One region of the Shewanella sp. Arc9-LZ genome, then DNA from elsewhere that is predicted to be linked to it. Evidence: predicted binding sites of a transcription regulator. Region 1 holds the regulator's gene; each other region holds the start of a gene.
What was found. The regulator LexA, encoded in region 1, represses DNA repair genes until DNA is damaged. The targets are predictions, from matches to a motif close to TACTGTATNNNNATACAGTA.
Positions count from the first base shown of each region.

Region 1 (5,644 bases):
ATCCAGGCTGAAATAATTCAGCTCGAATCACCATTGCCATCGCACCGCCAGTAAGAAACATAATGAAACTAAACCATAAATACAGCGAGCCGATATCTTTATGGTTAGTGGTGAGTAGCCAGCGCATTAGCCCCTTCGGAGCGCCGTGATGATGATCATCATGAGCGGTAGCCAGTGTATCGTGCGTTGTTGTGCTCATTGTTTTCCCCTACTGTCCATGGCTAGCGACATCGGCAGGTTGCACCGCTTCGCCAGAATTATTGCCCCACGCATTGCGCTCATAAGTAATCACAGCCGCCATCTTTTGCGGGCTAAGTTGACTACTAAATGCCTGCATTGCGGTACCTGGTTTTCCGTGCATAACGATATCGATATGTCCGCTAACCGGTCCAGTAACAACAGGGCTGCCAATAAGTGAAGGGAAAGCGCCTGGTAAACCAGCGCCAGTGGCTTGGTGACATGCAGCACATGTCGTAGCATAAACCTGCTCACCTTCAGCAATTAATTGCTCCAAGGTTAACGTGGGCAGATCCTCTGGTACAACAGCTTCTGCTACGGCTTCGACAGCTTGATTGGCTTTGTCGGTAACCGCATCGGTAATGTCAGTTGTCGTTGCTGCAATAGTATTTGCTGCATCGGTTACTGCTTTACTTGGTTCGGTGCTTGCCTCGTTACTGCCTAAAAAGTTTCCTATATCAGCAGCTTGAACAACATCACCGCTATTATTGCCCCACGCATTACGCTCAAAGGTAATTACTGCGGCAATTTCTAGGGCGCTAAGTTGCTTTGCAAAGGCTTGCATTGCAGTACCTGGTTTACCGTTTAAGACGATATTCAGGTGATCGTTAACAGGGCCTTTTATGATAGGGCTGCCAATTAATGATGGGAATACACCAGGAAGACCCGCACCATTGGGTTGATGACAAGCGGCGCACCTAGCAATATAGATTTGCTCACCTTGTGAGGTTAGCTCCTCAAGAGACAAGGTTTTAGACATTGATGCCGCAGCGGCTGTAGCTGCATTGCTTGCTAGTTTTTTTTGCTCTACTAACCAATTATCAAAATCGGCCTCCGATAATGCTTGCACCACAATCGGCATGAAACCATGGTCTTTACCGCATAGCTCGGCACATTGGCCGCGATACGTTCCAGGCTTATCAATACGAGTCCAGGCTTCGTTGATAAAGCCTGGATTGGCATCTTTTTTAACGGCAAACGCGGGCACCCACCATGAATGGATAACATCATCAGATGTCATCAAGAAGCGCACTTTTTGGTTAATGGGCAGTACTAATGGCTTATCGACTTCAAGGAGGTAATGCTCGCCTTTGGCCTCACTGCCATCAATTTGTGCTCTGGGAGTGGATAATGTGCTGTAAAATTCGATGTCTTTATCAAAATAGCTGTAATGCCACTTCCACTGCGACCCGGTAATTTTTATGGTGAGATCAGCATCACTGGGATCTTCCATAGCAATCAAGGTTTTGGTGGCTGGAATAGCCATGCCGATTAAGATGATGAAAGGGATGACGGTCCAAGCAATTTCCACTTTGGTACTTTCGTGAAAATTGGCCGCGACAGCGCCTTTTGATTTGCGGTGATAAATCATTGAGTAAATCATGATCCCAAACACCACTAACCCAATTGCACAACAGATGTAAAGAATCGTCATGTGGAGGTCATAAACCTTGCCACTGATATCTGTCACGCCTTGAGTCATGTTGAGGGGCATTTCTGATGCCCCAAGCGGAAGTGCTACAAACACCACCAGTAAACAATACAACCATTGCTTCACAAGACTACTCCTCTGCTAATTGCAAATAGCAACTACAAAGAAGAGTCACACAGTAATTCTCTGCTCTATGCAAACTCTTCGGTTCCCGAAAAAAGTTTGATGACCTCAAAGTACTTTGGTGGCTGTAAACAGACGGTCTACGGTTTTATTGTTAGCTGTGCACCACGCTTGTACCTACTACTGAACTTATCAATTTTGATTTGGCTCATTTGTCTGAAAGTAATCTTGATTACTGCCATTCACGTCCAATTAAAGATAAAAATGTTTCATCCTTGTTAACCACATTACTTGTAGATTAAACATTGATCAAGATCACTTTGTTGGCTAATAGGCTGAAAAAAGATGAAAAAAAACCCTGAATTCAATACAGGGCTTGGTAATGAAGGGTTCGTGCTTAGTGAAATGAGCAAAAATTACTTGTTCCATTTGTTAAAGTAGGGCTAACAAGTTGATGTTTGTGAGGTAAGTGAGCATTCACATCTTCAATTACCACCCCTAATGCACGTGCACTTTTGGCGACAATTTCTAAACGGCGACTATCGCGAGCATCAAGTGAGCTTGTCCAAGTTACTACTGCGCTCGATGTACCGCTAGTGAGCGCTTTCTCCATGGCCCATAATGTTTCGACTTCATCTTTGGTGTGCACCAGTAAAATGCGATCCATTCTTACACCAGCACTTGCCAGCATATGTTTATAGCCAATATGGGGCGGACTAATTAACACAATCCATCTGCCTTGCTGGCTCAATATCGCTAACTTGCTGCACAATTGGCTCAGTTCAGCCTCACCTTGAGTGACAGTTTGTAATGTTTGAATGGTTTGGGTGCCATGCAGTTCTGTTTCAGTTAAATCTACCCATAAGCCCGGGTGGCGTGGCGCGATGCCCATTAGTTTGTTCATAACCAATCTCCATTACGGATAACGCCAACGGCAAGCCCTTCGATGGTTAGGCTTTGGCAACTTAAATCTACTTTTATTGGATTGTAATCTTCATTTTCGGCATGCAGATAAATCACATTACCTTTTTGTTCAAATCGTTTTACGGTGACGTCATCATCAACACGTGCCACAACAACCTGGCCATTACGTGCTTGCTGCATTTTATGTACAGCGAGTAAGTCGCCTTCTAAAATGCCGATGTTTTTCATGCTGTCACCACGCACTCGCAATAAAAAATCTGCGGCGGGCTTAAACATGTTTGGATCGACTTGATAGTATTGCTCTACATGCTCTTGAGCCAAAATTGGTTCACCAGCAGCAACCTGCCCAATGAGTGGCAGACCGGTTTCAACCTGTTCTTCATGAGGTAAACGAATGCCTCTTGAAGTACCAGGCATGATCTCGATAAAGCCTTTTTTGGCTAATGCTTTTAAATGCTCTTCGGCGGCATTAGCACTTTTAAAGCCAAGACGATTCGCAATTTCAGCACGAGTGGGTGGCATACCTGTTTCGGCGATATTGTTTTTAATTAAGTCTAAAATTTCTGCTTGGCGCGGCGTTAACGGTCTCATGATGATTCCTGTCTTTTTATACAGTGACTGTCATTATATACAGTGTTTGTGTTCGCGCAAGTATTAACCAACTATTTTTTGTATTTTGTTGATTAAGTATCACTCAACAATATGTTTTAATTAACTATTACTAATGTTCTGTCTTATGTTATTTCTGATAGTGAGAGCTTAAACGTAAAGATAGATCGGTCTGATAGTGTAAGCAGGGTGGTTTCTGGTATCCTATACGACAATATTACAGTGGCTTATGTTGCGAAAATAACCATGTCAAAACCAGATTCAATATTTTTACGAGCATTAAGATGGATTCAAAAGTGGATGGTACAGACCATTGTGGTCCCTCACGATCCTTTTGATGACCTCAATATAGATCCAACTAAACCTTTGGTTTATTTAATGAAAACGGAATCTATTAGCGATATTGCCGCGTTGAGCGAAATCACCGAGGGCTTTGGTCTGCCCAGTCCTTATGAGCCATTACAGCTTGATGGCTTAACCGTGCCTCGTGTGGTCTGTTTAGAGGGCCGCAAGCCACTATTTGGTAAACGTGAAAGTGGTGACAAATTCCTTAATTATTTTACCAGTTTATTGTCACTTCATAGTGAGAGCCCTGAATTAGATATACAGTTGGTTCCTGTTTGCCTTTATTGGGGACGTACCCCAGGTAAAGAAGAAGACAGCATGAAAGCTGCTGTATTTGAACGTGAAAACCCTACGTGGTTACGTAAATGGTTAATGATTTTATTTTTAGGACGCCATAATTTCGTCCAGTTTTCTAATGCATTATCGCTTCGTCATATGGCCGATGAACATGGTACTGATAAAAGAATTGCTCACAAATTAACCCGAGTCGCCCGTGTGCATTTCCGCCGTCAACGCAAAGTGATGACGGGGCCACAATTACCGAATCGACAAGCGTTGTTTGCCTCTTTATTAAAATCAGAATCTATCAAAAAAGCCATTGAAGAAGAGTCTGCAAATAAGAAAGTAACAGTCGAGAAAGCACGTGAAACCGCCATTGAATACCTTGATGAAATTGCCGCCGACTATTCTGATAGTTTGGTGCGTATTGCCGAACGTTTCCTGACTTGGTTATGGAACAAATTATACAGTGGCATCAATATCAAAGGTGCCGAGCAAGTAAGACAGTTACATCATGATGGCCATGAAATTGTTTACGTTCCTTGCCATCGTAGCCATATGGATTACTTGCTACTGTCGTATATTTTGTATTATCAGGGCATGGTTCCGCCGCACATTGCTGCCGGTATTAACCTTAATTTTTGGCCAGCAGGGCCGATGTTCCGCCGTGGTGGGGCATTCTTTATCCGTCGTAGTTTTAATGGTAATAAACTTTATACCGCAGTATTTCGTGAATATTTAGATCAGTTATTTGCTAAGGGTTATGCGGTCGAGTATTTCACTGAAGGAGGTCGTTCGCGTACAGGACGTTTGCTAGCGCCTAAAACCGGTATGTTGGCTATGACAATTAACAGTGTGCTACGTGGGATAGAGCGCCCAGTAACCTTAGTACCCGTGTATTTAGGTTATGACCATGTGATGGAAGTGGCGACGTACCACAAAGAATTAAGCGGTAAGAAAAAGAAAAAAGAATCTGTATGGCAGGTATTTGGTGCTATTCGTAAGTTAGGCAATTTTGGCCAAGGTTATGTGAATTTTGGTGAGCCGATTAATTTACAACAGTTCTTAAATCAGCAGGCGCCAGAGTGGCGTGATGAGCTAGCTAAAGATCCTGACCAAAAACCATCTTGGTTTACGCCCTCAGTTAATTTGTTAGCTAACCGCGTAATGACTAATATTAATGGAGCGGCCGCAGCCAGTTCAGTAACATTGACTAGTTTAGTGTTATTAGCGTCAGAGCAAAATGCGTTAGAAAGAAGCCAGTTAGAACGTCAGCTTGATTTGTATTTAGCCTTACTTAAAACAGTGCCTTATACCGATTATACCTCTGTGGCCGAAGGTAATGGCAAGTCAATTATTGATCACTGTCTGTCGTTAAATAAGTTTGTTAGTACCAAAGACCTTATTGGTGAAATTATTTCAGTTGATGAAAAAATTGCCATCACCATGAGTTATTACCGTAATAATATTATTCATTTGATGGCGTTGCCGTCATTAATTGCCAGTTGTTTAGTGCATTATGACGTGTGCGATCGCCAGCGAATTCATGGCATTGTAATGGACTTTTATCCATTACTTAAAGCTGAGCTATTTATGAGCATTGATGATGTGCCTCAACATGTGGATAGCATTTTAGATTTCATGGTTGAACAAGGTTTACTGACCGGTAGCGATCAGTTTGAGATAACGCCTCGT
Region 1 is NZ_CP048031.1:293,457-299,100, forward strand. Features, by position in the region: gene ctaD (cytochrome c oxidase subunit I) at 1-199, opposite strand, end outside; gene coxB (cytochrome c oxidase subunit II) at 209-1,795, opposite strand; gene GUY17_RS01400 (cell division inhibitor SulA) at 2,190-2,696, opposite strand; gene lexA (transcriptional repressor LexA) at 2,693-3,307, opposite strand; gene plsB (glycerol-3-phosphate 1-O-acyltransferase PlsB) at 3,572-5,644, shown strand, end outside.

Region 2 (5,644 bases), 1.0 Mb from region 1:
GAGCTGCCATGGTTTTGCCGACAATGCGTCTTTTATCCATTTATTACAGCAAGCCAAACAACATACCGACTGTCTGATTTTATTACATGACTGTCTAGACCAAGACATGATAATCAATGTGCTAAAAGTCAACGCAGATGTATTGCTCAGCACCCCAGTGAGCGATTTTACCCTAGCGCATCATTTAATATATCCACCAGTACCTTCTACTTTTGTCAGTTTACCTGAGCAAATAAATCTTGATGTAACACAACGCCTCAATGCATCAGTATTAGCCGTTGACGACAACATGGCCAATCTAAAGTTAATTGATACTTTGCTCAAAGAACTAGTCGACAATGTGGTGACCGTTAATAATGGCGCGGATGCGATTCAACAAGCTAAAAAACAAGCATTTGATCTAATCTTCATGGATATTCAAATGCCAGGAACCGACGGCATAACCGCAACCCAGCAAATACGTTCAGAATCACTCAACCGTAATACGCCGATTATTGCAGTAACGGCACATGCTATAGCAGAAGAGCGTGAGAATATTTTAGCTAGCGGTATGGATGGTTTCCTACCTAAACCGATTGATGAATTATCACTAAAAAGCGTTATCAGCCGCTGGATAATTAAACCTCAATTTACTCATTTCGACACCCATGTTCTCAATTGGGATTTATGTTTAACCCAAGCAAACCAGAAAACCGATTTAGCCTTAGACATGTTAAAGATGTTAGTTAATTCATTACCTGAAACAACCGCAACTATCGATAAAGCATTAATAGCCAGAGATGCTGAGACACTGTTGCAGGCAGTGCATAAACTGCATGGTGCAACATGTTATTGCGGTGTACCGACAACACAAAAGCTCTGCCGGGATATTGAGTCAGCATTAAAGCATAAAATTGACATCGATGACCTAGAACCTGAAATACTAGAGTTACTTGATGAGTTAACTAAGGTAGAATCAGCTGCAAATCAAGTGATAAACCAGCTATCAGTGGATGTTCCCAATGACCAGTAAAACCGGTTTTTTTAAACGCCTAAAGGCATTGTCGTTACCTCAGAAGCAACTTTTTGCACTCGCACTGTGTCAAAGAATGCTCCCAAACTATCAATTATTTTCTGAAGTATGTGAATTTGGCCAACCGCAGGTATTAAGTACTGCGCTAGAGTTATTATGGCAAAGCCAATATGACAAAAAGCTTAAGTTCAATATTGATGTGCATTTACAGCGCCTCGATGAAAACACCCCTGATCCTAGCGAGTTTGAAGCCTATGGTGCTTATCCCGCCATGGATGCGGCTGTAGCCATTGCCACCTTAATGGGTGCGATAGATGGAAAAATTGAAGAAGATATTACTAACATCAGTAAGTTATCATCAAGTACTGTCGCCAATTATATTGAAGCTATTAGCGATGAGTCATTAATGGATGAAGAACTCGATGAGTTTGTTTTTTCGCATCCAGTAATGGAACAAGAAAAAGAATTACAAGGCATGTTACTCGACATTGTCGAAGCTAATCCAGACATAACCAGCGAACTGGTTAAAGGTTTACGTAAAGATATTATCGAAGCCGGTGTGTCTAATATTGGTATTAGCCTGTAGCAAAAACTTGTAGCACGGATCGGTTACTGCCAATAAACGTCATTTAGCCTGAAATTATTCAGGCTTTTTATTAGGTGTCGCGCCATGAGAAGAATTTTTTATCAAGGTTTCACTTTCAGTAACACCAATGGTAAAACTGATAACTGGACGCTAGTGATTGGCAATCAAGTACGAGTGGGTTCGTTATTTGAGTTAAGGCGGCAAGTGCATTTTTTTTCTGAACTTGGAATATTACCTCCACCGAAAATATCAAAAGCAAATTTAGCCTTAAAATCTGACAAATAATCACTCGTTTAACTTTAGCCTAATTGCATCCGCCTATCGAAAAGCAGTAAAGTGACCTTATTATCATTTTGCTAAGGAATTGCGAGGGATGTCCAGTATTCTTACCCCGCTAATCGCTGTATTTATTATTATGCTGCTCGGCAGTATTGTTCAAAAAATGCGACTGTTGCCAGCAGACACCGATTTGATCCTCAATCAGTTTGTTTATTACATTGCTTTCCCCGCTATATTACTGATTGTGCTAGCTGAAACGCGCATTGAAGACATTATTCAATGGGGCTTTATCGGTGGGTTTAGTCTGGCGATGATCATCACTTATGCTTTAGTGATTGTTGTATCACTAATTCGCACACCTAAAAAACAAGCAGTTGCCGCCATGCGCGCATTAAATGCTACGTTTGGTAATACCGCATTTATTGGCATTCCATTGCTGAGTTTATTATTCCCAGGTCATAAAATGGCATTAGTCGCTGCAGCGATTGCCAGCTTGTTGTCGGTGTTCATGTTTGCTTTTGCTTTAGTATCAATTGAGCTAGCCAGCCGTGATAAACAATCAACTGACCATGCCATCGTCATCATGGCTAATGCCCTGTATAAAAACCCAATCGTGGTTGGCAGTGTTATTGGCATCGGTTTATCAGCACTGCATATTACCTTACCGGATAGTTTGGCCTTAATGCTACATCAGGTGGGAAATACCTCTAGCCCATGTGCACTGTTTGCTATAGGAATGGTACTTGCCAAAGCATTAAGACATCAATCTGGCACAAAAATGTTCAGTGTTGGTTTGATTGCGGAACTGAATTTAATCAATTTACTCAAGCTAATTATTCAACCTTTAATTGCCTTTGGTTTACTCAAACTGTTCGGCGTAGAAAAGGAATTACTGACCATGGGAGTCATTTTGGCAGCGTTACCGACAGCAGCAAGTGTGTACCTTTTGGCCGACCGCTACCAAATTAACGCCAATGTCAGCGCCCAAGGTATTTTATATGGCACATTAATCACTTTTATCAGTTTGCCGATAATAGAAACACTTTTAAAATCCATTGCTTAATGATCAATCAAATCTAGATGATAAAATAGTCAGCGATAATTATTCCTCAACCACTTTACTGTATATAAAATCAGTATATACTGTTTATCAATACAGTGGTTTGGTAGTTTCATTGACAGGAATTTATTATGCTTTGCCAACTCAGCATCAACAATTTTGCTATCGTGCGTTTTTTAGAGCTCGACTTTAAAGCCGGTATGACAAGCATCACCGGCGAAACAGGTGCAGGCAAATCGATTGCTATCGATGCGCTTGGGTTATGCCTTGGTAATCGAAGTGATGCCAACACTGTCAGGCCTGGAGCCTCCAAAACCGAAGTGAGTGCAAGGTTTACCCTTCATGATGTACCTTTAGCCAAACGCTGGCTTGAAGATAGCGATCTTGATGCTGAAGATGAGTGCATATTACGTCGAACCATTAACAGTGATGGCCGCTCAAGAGCCTACATTAATGGTAATCCTGTGCCCGTGACGCAATTAAAAGCCATCGGTCACTTATTGATTGGTATTCACGGCCAGCATGCTCATCACGCAATGCTTAAAAGCGAGCATCAATTAAACCTACTCGACCACTATGCTAACCACAAAATACTGCTCGATAGCGTTAGCGCTAGCTATCAACGCTGCAAACAAGTGGAAAACGAGCTAAAGCATCTTGAACAAGCTCAGCACGAACGTATTTCGCGTCAACAGCTACTGCAATATCAAGTAGAAGAGCTTAATGAGTTCAACTTAGGCTTGGAAGAATTTGATGAAATAGAACAAGAACACAAACGCTTAGCCAATGGCACAGATTTAATTGAACGTTGCCAAGCAGGTTTGCATTTATTGACCGAAAGTGATGAAGGCAATATAGAATCTCTGCTTAATAAAGTGGCCAGTATTGCTGATACGCTTCAAGGCTATGATGAATCCCTTGCTCCTATCAGCACTATGATCAGCGATGCGTTAATTCAAGTACAAGAAAGCGCTAGCGAAATTGAAAGTTATTTAAGCAGTTTAGAGCTTGATCCAGAACATTTTGCCTATTTAGAAAAACGTCTTTCAACGGCAATGCAATTGGCGCGCAAACATCATGTGAGTGCTGATAAGCTGGCGCTACATCATCAAGCATTGATGAGTGAATTAGCCGAACTTGCTGACGACGAAACTAAATTAGATGGTATAAGACAACAACTTGAAGCCACCAGAAATGCCTACTTAACCAATGCACAAAAACTGAGTCAAAGTCGTAGCCGTTATGCTAAAGAATTGGACAAGCTAGTCACCCAGTCTATCCATGAGCTCAATATGCCTAAGGGTAAATTTACCATTCAGATTAATCATAATCCGGACAACATTTCAGTTAATGGCTGCGATAGCATTGAATTTATGGTGACCACAAACCCTGGGCAACCATTACAACCGATTTCTAAAGTTGCCTCTGGCGGTGAGTTATCGCGTATTGGATTAGGGATTCAAGTGATCACGGCTAAAAAAGTCGCCACTCCGACACTGATATTTGATGAAGTTGATGTGGGTATTTCTGGACCAACAGCATCGGTAGTCGGTCGTATGTTACGCTGCCTTGGCGAATCAACTCAAGTATTGTGTGTCACCCATTTGCCGCAAGTTGCAGGTAATGGTCATCAACATATGTTTGTGAATAAATTTAATAAAGGTGGCAACACCGAAACGACCATGCAGACGTTGGATAAAGATCAACGGGTGAATGAACTTGCGCGCTTATTAGGTGGTGATGTCATTACCGAAAATACCTTGGCGAATGCCCGTGAGTTGTTGCAATAATCGTTATGCACTTATAAAAAGCAAATCAATATGTTAACGTAAAGTTAAAATAGATTTACGGATAAATCATAATGATGAAAGTAATAAAGGGCTTGGGTATTTTTGTCGGGCTAATATGTAGCTTACTGGTATTTACCGTTGTCTGTTTAGTGGCCATTAATGCAACAGACAGAACAAAGTCACCTAACACTCTTTTAGTTGAAAACTGGCTAAAACAGCAACCTATCGACCCTAGCGAAAATGGCTATGAGTATGCAATTACTATCGTAGGCACAATAGGAGACGATAAAACAAATGATAAAAAGCCATTAATCAGCTTCAGCGAGCAAGAAGTTGAGTTAACTGACAACTTTAAAACGGCTTGTTATCAAACGGATTTGATAATATGCAGTCAATTTATTAGCGATAATAGCGATAGTATTAGAAATGTCATTGGCGCTCATAATGCCAATATACAACAATATAATACATTATTAGATATGCCTTATTGGCAAGAAGAACCACAGTCTTTAACCCCAAACAATCAAGCTCATTGGGGTCTGCTTTTTAAGTTAAGAGATGTTCGTCAGCTTGCTGCGATAATAAGTGTAGATACATCTGACAACAAACTTGACCAACAAGCTACAGTGGCATTTTTAAACAAAGATGCACATTTTTGGAATATGGTTTATCACTCATCTCGCACAACACTCAATCATATGATTGCCGTTAACATGATCAAATATCAGCTTAATTTAGCTAGCACCTTAGCTAAAACCACTGATGCAGCTGTTGCAACCAAAGTCACAGCTTGGCAAACATCTTTCGAATTAACTGATAGTGATTTTGAACGGATATTTTCTGGAGAATGGCTTTTTGCCCATAACGTTACAGAACAAATGTTAATTGAAGTGCAGTCTGATAGCGTGGCTTTTTAT
Region 2 is NZ_CP048031.1:1,290,948-1,296,591, reverse strand. Features, by position in the region: gene barA (two-component sensor histidine kinase BarA) at 1-1,012, shown strand, start outside; gene GUY17_RS05590 (YjaG family protein) at 1,002-1,598, shown strand; gene GUY17_RS05585 (DUF3319 domain-containing protein) at 1,683-1,883, shown strand; gene GUY17_RS05580 (AEC family transporter) at 1,972-2,940, shown strand; gene recN (DNA repair protein RecN) at 3,069-4,727, shown strand; gene GUY17_RS05570 (hypothetical protein) at 4,799-5,644, shown strand, end outside.
Region 2: a site for LexA is predicted at 3,019-3,038, ahead of recN (DNA repair protein RecN). Genes of this name have one in related genera too.

Region 3 (5,644 bases), 2.1 Mb from region 1:
AGAATGCTAAACTTCTTCTTTTTATCTTTATATTCAAACTGTAACGTGACGGTTGTGTCCATACTCCCACTGACAGAAATATTAGTTGGCTTAAATTCGCCAAGTGTCACATCGACATGTTGCATAAATACGTATTTATATGATTCGATTCCATCAATACACTCTGGATCATAATGAAGAAAACGTTCTGGCGTGATACTTTCGAAAATTTGAAATAAGTCATTGCTCGACTCAAGATCACATAATTCAGTTTCAACGTTAATATTATGCTTCTTAAGCAAGTTTTTTATTCTTGTTAAAAGATCCATTTTATTATTTCCATCAAATATATGGGTAAATCAGGTGTAACCCCTTTAACTGAGGAAAACCTCCAAGCTCTACATTACCTTACCACTATTTCACTTTTGCTTTAGTCTTCTTTTTATACGTTTTTTTAAAACTGCGCTTTGGCGCGCTACTGGCAACACCTTGTAATGCTGAGGGTAATTGACTCGATGCTTGAGTGATAAGACCATCTAATTGGCTCAACAATGGCTGCATAAAAGCATCATACTTTAAACGTTTTTGGCTGATAGCATCGAGGCTGTTTTCCCATAAAGCAGTCATGTCGGGTGTGGTGGCCGAATCGGGTAAACTGCGTATTAAGCCAACTCCCACAGGCGTCGCTTTAATGGCTTTACCCTGGCGAACCAAATATCCGCGTTTAAACAATAATTCAATAATGCCGGCCCGGGTGGCCTCTGTGCCTAAGCCATCGGTTTCTTTAAGGATTTTTTTAATCTCGCTGTTTGTCACATAACGGCTAATGCCGGTCATTGCACCTAATAAAGTGGCATCGGTAAAATGCTTCGGCGCTTGGGTCATTTTCTGTAGTAATTCACCACGCTGACAATGCAAAATTTGACCTTTAACCAGTGGAGGCAAAGACTGTACCGCGTCTTCATTGTCGTCGTCACTGCTAGTTGAATTAGAACTAGCTTGATTTGCAGTGGCAGAACGTTTAAACAGTTGTTTCCAGCCTAAGGTTTTATCTTGACGTGCTTTAGTGGTAAATAAGCCACCAGCAATGGTCACTTCAACTGCGGTTTCTGCATAGATATAAGCGGGATAGAACTGGGCTAAATATTGCCTTGCCACGTGTTGATATAACTTAGCTTCGTTACTTGATAATGCCGATAAATTAGCGACCTTTTCAGTTGGCACAATCGCATGGTGAGCATCTACTTTAGTGTCATCCCACGCTTTAGATTTAAGTTTGCTATTAGGAGACTCACAACCCTCAATTAAGCCTGAAGCGCCTTTGAGCACGGCGTCCAATACTTTTGTTGCCAAAGCATGCTGTTCTTTAGGTAAATAGCGACTGTCTGAGCGCGGATAAGTAATCAATTTGTGGCGCTCATACAAACTTTGGCAAGTATCCAGTACCTCTTTCGCTGACAGACCAAAACGTTTAGCTGCATCTATTTGCAGTGCCGATAAGCTGTAAGGTAATGGTGGGTTTTGGCGCTTATCTTTAGCTTCAATTTTAGTGACTTCCGCTGGTTTTCCATTGATACGGGCAACGACATTTTCGGCTAAGCCTTTAGCTAATACTCGGCCGTCTTCATCCATATATGGCTGACATGCTTCGCTAGGTTGCCATTTGGCAGTAAATGCTTGTTGTTGGTCAGTGAGTAAATGCGCTAAGACTTCATAAAAAGCTTTAGGTTTGAAATCGGCAATCTCATCATCACGACGAACGACGAGCCCCAGCAAAGGTGTTTGTACTCGACCAACCGACAACACGCCTTGATAGCCGACTTTACGGCCTTGAATCGTGTAGGCTCGGGTCATGTTCATGCCATATAGCCAATCAGCACGGCTGCGGGCCAATGCAGAGGTCGATAATGGAATAAACTCTCGGTTACTGCGTAATTGCCCTAAAGCACGTTTTACCGCTTGTGGGTTTAAGTCACTGATTAACAAGCGCTGAACTTGACTCAGCTTGTCTCCTTTTACACCCAGATAAGAAATCACTTCATCGACCAGCAACTGCCCTTCACGGTCTGGATCGCCAGCATTAATGATCGATGATGCTTGCTTGACCAATTTTCGTAACACCGTAAGTTGGCTGCGCGTTTTAGGTTTAGGTTGTAGCTTCCACGTTTGCGGCACGATGGGAAGGTGTTCGAGTTTCCACGACTTAAATGCATCGTCATAGGCATCGGGTTCGGCTTGCTCTAATAAATGGCCAATACACCATGAGACGCAATCACCATTAGCAGCAGTGATAAAGCCATCACCTTTTTTATGTGGTTTTGGCAGAACATCGGCAATAGCACGACCTAGACTGGGTTTTTCAGCAATATATAAAATCATAATCCACTGGTGGGTCGCTAATATTCAATGAAATGAACCGCGCCACTTAACTGTATAAATTTACAGTATAGATTAGCGTTAAATACGCCAAGCTGCAAATATGAAATAATTAACCACTTAGTCACTTAAATCATTACAATGCGCAAGTTCACTTCCAAACTTGATAAATAGATGAAACTCGGCCACCGCTTAGCACATATCAACATGATGATCCCCAATGGTTACACTCATATTTGGGATTGCTGTTGCGACCATGGATTACTCGGCGCCGCGTTGCTAGACAGACATGCTGCTATAATCCATTTTGTCGACATTGTGCCAGCATTGATGCAGCAGTTAACCGCCAAGCTCGAACGTTTTTACCCACAGCAAAACCCACCAAAATGGCAAGTACATTGTGTTGATGTGTCAGCGATCCCTTTGGATCAAGATGAGCATACACCCTTAGTGATTGTTGCCGGAGTGGGTGGAGATTTGATGATCGAGTTTGTTAGGTCACTTTGCCAGCAATATTCGAACCGAAAAATCGATTTTATCTTGTGTCCAGTTCATCATCAATATGAGTTACGCCAACAACTTATCAAGCTTAATTGTGAATTAATTGACGAAAAACTGATTGAAGAAAACCGTCGTTTCTACGAAATCCTTTATATCAGACGTGATCCCAAACTCCCCACGAATGTTGCTAATGATTCGCTTACAGACATGGACCCTATAGGCAGTGTAATTTGGCAAGCGAGTGATGCTGTACAGCAAGACATTGCTATGCGTTATTTAGCTAAAACGATTGCGCACTACAGTCGCATCAATCAATCTCGTTCAGGAAACACCTCTCAAGCACTAAAAGAGTATCAACAGGTAAACATCGCTTTAAAATAATGCCTAAAACGCTTCAATTGGCAGTCCATTTCTTGGTATATAAAGTATCAAGGACGCTATGCCGCAAATGACAAGGACGGACTTCGTCCTGCAATAAAGAGCTGGATTCCCGATCAGCTGCATCTCAGGAATGACGTAATTGCAGTATGACTACCCATGTAGTTTTCTATGTAAAATATCGTACTTTGGTTTTTTAGTAGAAGGCCGTGGATAGGTGTCATCATTTAAGGTTAACGTTGCTTCACCAAGGCTTATTGGGCCACCATTAAGCTGACTTTTCCATCTAACAAGATACTTAGCTGGAGGTAACTTAGGAAGATTAAAATAAAAAATAGTCCCAGGATCTTTTGGCACTTGAACATCTAAGTTAAGTAAATAACCATCATTATTTCTAATGACTATTGAATGCAAAGTCACACTACTTTCAAACGTTACCTTCAAAGATCGCGTAGGCTCGATAGTAAACTCAATCGTCACATCGCTATTCTTCGCAGAAAGCTCACTAGCATATATATTATTTGGTACCAGCAAAGCGAAAAAGATCATGGTTAGGCAACGATAAACTCTCATTTCAATATCCTTTCTTATAACTAAATTTAATGAGTTGACCGCATGGTCCAAACACAGCAACTATTTCCTTTATCGACTTAGTACTTTTCTTTTGCGGCTAGCACAAAGTGCCTGTATGAATAATGGGTGTAATCCAATATCGACACGGATTATGTTTACAAACCGCAGACAAGGCACCTAATAACGCATCTTGATGATCCACAGGATGCATAATTTCAAACTTACAAAATTCCCTGTAGCCTTCAACTTGCTCTTTGATATTAAAATGGCTGTGTTCGCGGCTAAAACCGCAAATATTACCTAGGCTAAAACCAGATAAAAACTCAAGCTCAATCAAGGTATCAACGATGTCGTCCTTAATATCATTTTGGGCGATCAGCACTAACAATTGCTCCGTGATCATTGACGTTTCTCCAGCCAGTAATAAAGGATTGGTAACAAATAAAGGGTTGTAATGGTTGATGTCAGCAAACCGCCAATAACAACAATGGCCAATGGCTTTTGGATTTCAGCACCAGGGCCCGATGCAAACACCAATGGCATCAAGCCAAACATGGCTGTCGTGGCGGTCATCAAAATAGGCCGTAAACGTCTTGCTGCACCTTGTTCGACTCGCGCCAATAAACTGCTAAAGACATGTTTGGTCTGCTCGTAATAACTCACCATCACCACACCGTTAAGTACCGCGACGCCGAGTAATGCAATAAAACCAACCGAAGCAGGCACAGATAAATACTCGCCCGAAACATACAAGCTCACGATCCCGCCCATCATAGCAAAGGGGACGTTAGCCAAAATCAAGCCCGCTTTAGCAAGCGAACCAAAAGTGGTAAACAAAATGAGAGTAATAAGCGCAATGGCGACGGGAATAACCAGTAATAAGTTATTAGTGGCACGTTGTTGATTTTCAAACTCGCCACCAAAACTGACACTGTAACCGCTAGGTAACTTAACCTCAGCGTCAATTTTCGCGTTGAGTTCTTCAACAAAACTGACTATGTCTCGGCCTTGCACGTTAGTCGTAATCACCGAAAAACGATCACCTTGTTCGCGTTCAATTAAAATAGGGCCTTCTTTGTAGGTTAATTTAGCGATATCGGTAAGACGTTTTAATGAATGATCAGGCATCACCAACAATTGATTCTGCAGCTCATTAATACTACTCAACCCGCCTTGATTATTGGCGATCAATACTGGGGTACGCTTTTTACCTTGCAGCACTTCGGTCACAACAACACCTTCAAGTTGGCTTTTTAAATACCGCGAAAACTCCATGGTGCTCATGCCAAAGCCACGTGCCAGCTCATTATCTAGGGTTAAGTTAATAAATGGACTGCCCTCAATCATGGCCATTTTTACATCGATACTGCCACTGGTGTCACTGACAAGCTGCTCAATTTGGGCCGTTAATTGCCCAAGTGTATCAATATCGGTACCAAAGACTTTGATGGCCACATCACCAATACTGCCAGTAAGCATTTCAGAGACGCGCATCTGAATAGGTTGAGTAAAATTAAAATTTACTCCAGGAAAATTAAGCAGTTCAGTGCGAATAGCATCAATCAGTTGCGTCTTGTCAGCAAAGCGCCACTCGTCTCGCGGTGCGAGTTCCAAAAATACATCGGTTTCATTTAGCCCCATAGGATCTAAACCAATTTCATCAGAACCGGTCCGCGCAACCATTTGTTTAATTTCTGGCACCTTATCAAGCAAGGTAATTTGAATTTGCTTGTCGATAGCAATCGACGCTTCAAGCGAAATAGAAGGTGATTTTTCTAGCTGTAAAATAATATCGCCTTCATCCAATGTCGGCATAAAGGTTTTACCCACAAGACTA
Region 3 is NZ_CP048031.1:3,126,900-3,132,543, forward strand. Features, by position in the region: gene GUY17_RS13405 (hypothetical protein) at 1-308, opposite strand, end outside; gene GUY17_RS13410 (DNA topoisomerase III) at 394-2,358, opposite strand; gene GUY17_RS13415 (tRNA (adenine(22)-N(1))-methyltransferase TrmK) at 2,530-3,237, shown strand; gene GUY17_RS13420 (copper resistance protein CopC) at 3,388-3,807, opposite strand; gene GUY17_RS13425 (DUF3240 family protein) at 3,905-4,210, opposite strand; gene GUY17_RS13430 (efflux RND transporter permease subunit) at 4,207-5,644, opposite strand, start outside.
Region 3: a site for LexA is predicted at 2,407-2,426, ahead of GUY17_RS13410 (DNA topoisomerase III). Genes of this name have one in related genera too.